Regions from separate parts of the Paenibacillus sp. GCM10028914 genome, predicted to be linked through region 1. Evidence: riboswitches for the same ligand, from Rfam matches in the RefSeq annotation. Region 1 holds a riboswitch; the other holds the start of a gene.
The links. Region 1 has a riboswitch for cyclic di-AMP ahead of ACFQV5_RS14985 (APC family permease). Riboswitches for the same ligand answer to the same signal wherever they lie in the genome.
Positions count from the first base shown of each region.

Region 2: it holds a riboswitch for cyclic di-AMP, as region 1 does, so the genes downstream of both, ACFQV5_RS04980 (TrkH family potassium uptake protein) here and ACFQV5_RS14985 (APC family permease) in region 1, are expected to answer to the same signal.

Region 1 is NZ_JBHTFO010000015.1:341,008-344,194, reverse strand. Features, by position in the region: gene ACFQV5_RS14985 (APC family permease) at 1-1,503, opposite strand, end outside; cyclic di-AMP (ydaO/yuaA leader) riboswitch at 1,644-1,804, opposite strand; gene ACFQV5_RS14980 (MFS transporter) at 2,056-3,187, opposite strand, start outside.
Region 2 is NZ_JBHTFO010000006.1:62,421-65,607, forward strand. Features, by position in the region: gene ACFQV5_RS04975 (CPBP family intramembrane glutamic endopeptidase) at 1-741, opposite strand, end outside; cyclic di-AMP (ydaO/yuaA leader) riboswitch at 1,012-1,155, shown strand; gene ACFQV5_RS04980 (TrkH family potassium uptake protein) at 1,217-2,560, shown strand; gene ACFQV5_RS04985 (potassium channel family protein) at 2,576-3,187, shown strand, end outside.

The DNA.
Region 1 (3,187 bases):
AATCTGATCCGCCGATAAAGACTTCGCATAGTTTAAAGAATGCTCAACAACATGTGTAATACCTGATACCGGTAAAATTACAACATTACCTTTTATCTCAATGGGTGGTTCACAAGTGGTAATCCGTAATTGTTCACCAACGGCATCATAGTGCTTTTTAATGCGTAGGAACAAGTAAACGATTAATGGCAGGAATATCAGCACAGGCCAAATCTGCACAAATTTCGTTACGAAAAAGATAAGGAATACGGTAAAGCTGATCAAAGCGCCGATGGTATTAATAATTAATTTTGTCACCCAACCTGCTGTCTTCTCCCGAATCCATTTTACCATCATCCCTGTCTGGGATAGGGTGAAAGGTATAAACACCCCCACAGCATATAACGGAATTAAACTCTCGGTTTGCCCGTGAAAGACAATAATCAGAACTATAGATAATACCCCAAGAATTAAAATCCCATTTGAGTAACCAAGGCGGTCTCCCCGAACGGTAAACATTCTTGGAATGAATTTATCCTTAGCAAGATTGACTGCAAGGAGTGGAAATGCTGAATATCCCGTATTCGCTGCTAGGATTAGAATCAATGCAGTTGTCCCTTGTATAAAGAAATACATAATATTACGGCCGAAGGTTTGGCTCGCAATCTGGGATACGACTGTTTCCTGCGCTGTTGGCGTTATACCGTAATAATAAGCTAGGAATACGATACCCGAGAACAATACGGCGAGTAATATGCCCATGGCCATTAATGTTTTGGCTGCATTTCTGGGCGCAGGATCTTTAAAGTTCGGTATGGCATTCGATATTGCCTCCACCCCGGTGAGAGCTGAGCTACCAGATGCAAAAGCTCTTAGCAGGATGAATAAGCTTATACCTGCAACCGGAGTTCCGATTGGAGCATGAAACTCAGGAGAAGCGTTACCCATCAGAATATTGTACATATTTACTCCAAGTAGAATAAACAAGGCCAATACGAACAAATAAACGGGATAAGCAAGCACGGTAGCCGACTCGGTAACTCCCCTTAAGTTCAGTATCGTTATAAGGATGACAAACGCTACCGCAATGCCGACTTTATGCTCATGCAATATTGGGAAAGCGGATGTTAAAGCATCCGTCCCTGCCGAGACACTTACTGCAACAGTAAGGATATAATCTACCAACAGAGAACCACCAGCAACTAAACCGGGATATATTCCAAGGTTCTCTTTAGATACGACATAAGCTCCCCCTCCGTGAGGATAAGCAAATATGATTTGACGGTAAGATAAAATTAAAGCCGTTAATAGTACCAATACTCCAATCCCAATAGGAATCGAATACCAAAGTGCAGCCCCGCTGATCGTAATCAGAACAAGCAGGATTTGTTCTGGTCCGTATGCTACAGATGAAAGTGCATCTGAGGAGAGTATTGCTAATGCCTTTTTCTTGTTCAGTTTTTGTTCTCCAAGTTCATTCGATTTAAGAGGCCGACCAATCAATAGTCTTTTTATTGCTGCCATCGTTAATGTCACCGCCTAGAGTTATTAAATATATCGTTTGAATTCGCCCTCATCACGTCCTGCAACACGATTTAGGCATAACAAAAAAAGCCGCAGGAAAGCTGGAGCTTTCCCGTGGCTTGAAAAAATAAGACACGACAAATTCCTCTTTCTTAACGCTTACGAGGTTAGCTGACGGATTCGGGAAGGAAAGTATCCCTACACATGCAGTAGCTAGCCAAGTGATTCACCCCGGAGATGAGGATGGTCTCATCTTATTGGTTCCCCCGCTTCTGATTTCAGAATTAAGCGATTTAGGAATATTCGGTTTTCATTCCAATTTGTAATGCACATTCATGATTACGAATGAATCTTACTCCTTCTTGGCACTTACTGTAAAGAAGCAAAGAAGCACATTTCAGTCAAAAAAAACGAATAAAAAGTCCATGATATCGATTACAAATGGTCTTCACCATGATTATCTTGAATTATCTCTGCCTCACTCTATTTTCCAAGTATACAAAAAATTAAAAAGCAGACCTTAAGGTCTGCTCATTGTATTTATTCTCCCACTCATGTTATTGAACTAAATTTCTTCTTTTTAAAAGACCAAAACATGATTGGGATTAACATTATAGCGAGGATACTCCCGGCAAAAGAGAGTGCAGAAAAACTGGAGTGCGCAACAACCATACCAGATAATGCCCCTCCCGAGGCACCTGCCAGAGCTATTAGAACATCTACAGATCCTTGTACTTTCGCTCCATTAGTAGAGTTGGTTGAATCGACAATTAAAGCAGTTCCACTAATCAATCCCATATTCCAACCGAGACCCAGAAGGGATAATGCTACGATTAACATAACCAGTGAGTCGGCAGGTGCAAGCGCAGCAATTATTCCTGAAGTAAGTAATGTTACACCAGAAGCAACTGCCATGACCTTACGTCCGATTTTATCAACCAAAATTCCAGTAACTAAGGATGGGAGATACATGGAGCCTATGTGGAAACCTAAAACCAAACCTACTTCTCCCAACCCATATCCATGATGTTTCATATGTACAGGAGTCATCGTCATGATAGCAATCATGACAATCTGGGTTACAATCATAACCGAAGCGCCAAGGACTATACCTCTTCTCTCTGCATACATTTCTTTTGGCTCATCAATGTTTCTTGTAGCTTTAACGGAGCTTTTGGCAAGTTCATTCGCGATTAATAGTGGATCTGGACGAAGGAAAATCAGCAAGACTAATCCAGCTAGAATATATGCTGCCGCAGCTAAAATAAATGATCCTCCTAAACGAGGTACACCTATCGAAAGAGCGAAATCACCCATAATATTCACTAAATTCGGACCGGTAACAGCGCCCAGTGTTGTGAATACCATTGCCATACTTACAGCGGTTGCCCTTTGCTTTGATGTCGCTAAATCCGTACCCGCATAACGGGCTTGTAGATTTGTTGCAGTCCCTGCACCGTAAATAAAAAGTGAGGGGAAGAGTAACCAAATGCTATTAAGAATGACAGATATGATTACACCAATTGCTCCTATGCCACCTGTGATAAAACCTAAACCCAATCCGAGTCTTCTCCCATGTTTCTGTGAGAACCTTCCTACCAACAGAGCCGCGACTGCTGAACCCAACGTAAATAAGGCAGTTGGAACGCCAGTATAGTTATCTGTGCCCAGCATTTCCTGAGCT
Region 2 (3,187 bases), on a different contig from region 1:
CTCTACATATGCGGTATGCTCACTCGGAACGGAAAAGACGGGCTCATAGGAACGCAGCGTACCATCTTCAAAGGAGAATTTCAGCTGAAGCTGTGACGCCCCGATCTTTGCTTCCGGATCCACATATATTAGGCCTGGTTCACCTTCTTTAGTAACCTGTTTCAGCTTAGAGACACTATAACCGGCTCTTTGCAGCCAAGGTTCTGCAAGTGACATCTTCTGAGCTAAGGACATATCCCCTTCAATCAAGAGAAGCATCTGCTTGCGAACTTCACTGTTTTGGAGCATGGCCCCTTCATAGTTGGAATTAGCTAAGTCGTATGAAAATCCGGCAATACCAGCATTTTGCATGTGGACATCTACATTCAGAGCGTTGCCGTCCGCTTGCTCAAGCCTGACGCGATATACGTCATAGGGATATTTACTTTCAAATTTTTTGTTGTATTCCTTAAGTAATTTTTCTTTAGATAGATATCCGTAAACATCGGATTTGGATTGATATGTAACAAGGGGTTCTTTAGCTGTGATGTTGTTATACTGCATGTTCTCTTGTGCGAAACGTATAGCAGTGTCGGCTGCTACCTTCTTGGTAATCATTTCGGGTGTTTTAACCTCTAGGGTATCGGAGGCAGTAGACGGAAACACTTGGAACATTAAAAACAGAATCAGGCCGATGATCCCGAGTACAACGAGTTTCTTTTTGTTAGATTGAAGCTGAAGCGGTTGTCCTGCTTTATTCATGTCATCCTCCTTGGCCGGTATTTGTTATTACTTTTCGATTATTTCTGAAGACATAAAGTCAATATAACATAGATATGAATGACACAAACGGCTTAGCCCATTCAAAATTATGAAATATCCGCTGAAAATGCAGGAAAGATTTCGAAAACCTCAGTAAATCATGTGCTACTACTCTGGAATATGCCCAATTCCGTTCTTTTTTAAGATAATTCAACTCAATTACGGTTTTGGTATCCTTTAAGGATTGCGTTATAATCACATCATGTTAATTGAATAGATCAGCCGAATTTCGTAATGAACATGGGGGAACCATTTAATTGGGGTGAATTTCGCTTCCGAAAAGGTAGCGAATAGGGCGACCTGTGATATGCCCGAATCCGTCAGCTAACCTCGTAGGCTGTAGCACAGGAACCCAAACGCTTAAGGCATTGGATTTCCAGTGTCTTTTTTGTTTGATTTTTTTGAAGAGGTGAGCATGTTGACTTCGAAATTAAAATGGCTTCGCTTGTCGCCACCTCAAATTCTTGTTTTCGGATTTGGGGCTATTATTCTGATTGGAACGATGCTTCTTATGCTTCCGATAGCCAATACGACAGGGGAACCGCTGAACTTTATGGATGCCTTATTTACTGCAACATCCGCAACTTGTGTGACGGGGCTTGTAGTAGTGGATACAGGGACATTCTTTAGTTCTTTTGGACAGGTTGTCATCATGTTATTGATACAAATTGGTGGACTTGGCTTCATGACCATGGCCACGCTGTTTGCACTTGTTCTGAAACAACGTATTTCATTGAAAGACCGTTTGGTTCTGCAAGAAGCGATGAATCAATCCTCAATGGAGGGGATCGTTCGTCTGATCCGCCGGGTTCTGCTGTACTCTTTGGTGATCGAGGCTTGTGGAGCTACGCTGCTGACCATTCGCTGGGCTTTTGATATGCCAATCGGGAAGGCATTGTACTTCGGTGTTTTTCATGCGATATCCATGTTCAATAATGCGGGATTTGATCTGTTTGGTGATTTTAGAAGTTTGACCGGATATGTGTATGATCCAATCGTCAATTTTGTGGTTATGTTCCTGATTGTATCAGGCGGCATCGGCTTTATCGTTATGGCTGATCTGGTTGATTATCGGAAAAGACGCAGATTATCGTTACATTCAAAAGTGGTATTGTCCATGACAGGTTCTCTTATTGTTATAGGGGCGATTGTAATATTTATTTTTGAATTTACGAATCCCGAGACACTTGGATCATTGAACTGGGGCGGTAAAGTTCTGGGCTCCTTTTTTCAATCGGTAACACCAAGAACGGCGGGGGCTAACACATTAGACATTACCGAGCTTCGTCAAGCTACACAGTTCTTCATCGTAATTCTGATGTTTATCGGGGCTTCCCCAGGTTCTACAGGAGGGGGGATCAAAACCACGACATTTACGATGATGATTGCTGCTGTTATCGCTATGATGCGTGGTCGAGATGATATTGTGTTGTTCAGGTATCGCTTGGTTCAGGAACGGATTCTAAAAGCACTGACTATTACACTGCTTGCTTTGTTATTGGTCATTACAGTATCGATGATTCTTTCGACAACAGAAGACAGCAGCTTCCTCTCCATAATATTTGAAGCTACGTCTGCCTTTGGTACGGTGGGGCTGTCTATGGGACTAACCCCCGAACTATCGTTGTTCGGTAAGCTGCTCATTAGCATTACGATGTTTGCAGGTCGTCTTGGTCCATTAACACTTGCTTATGCATTAGGTCCTAAAAAGAGTAAAGAGTTGTATCGTCATCCAGAAGGAAAAATGATTATTGGATAAGGAGATTGGCTAGAAATGAAATCAAAGCAATTTGCGGTTATTGGGCTTGGGAGATTCGGATCAAGTCTTGCACTTGAACTGATGGACTTAGGTTATGAGGTACTCGGGATCGATCGAGATGAAGAAGTGGTCGAGGATATGAGTGAATTCCTTACCCATACCGTTGTAGCAGATGCTACGGATGAAGAAGTGCTGAAGTCGCTTGGGATCAGGAATTTTGACTGTGGGATTGTGGCCATTGGAGATGAGATCCAGACGAGTATTCTCGCAGCTATTCTCCTGAAAGAGCTAGGCGTTAATACGGTCGTTGCCAAGGCGGTTTCAGTACTTCATGGTAGAGCCTTGGAGAAACTCGGAGTAGACCGGGTGATATTCCCTGAGAGAGACATGGGAATACGTGTTGCGCATCAGCTCGTTACTCCAAACCTTCTGGATTACATCGAATTGTCCAAGGAATATCGGATAGTCGAGATGACGGTGACAGAATGTATGGACGGAAAAACATTAAATGAGCTGAATACCCGTGTTCGTTACGGTATCAGTGTCGTAGCACTTAATCAGCGTTCTGGAGTTATTGTAGCCCCAACCGCAATGGACGTGTTACGTGCAGGCGATATTATGGTTGTT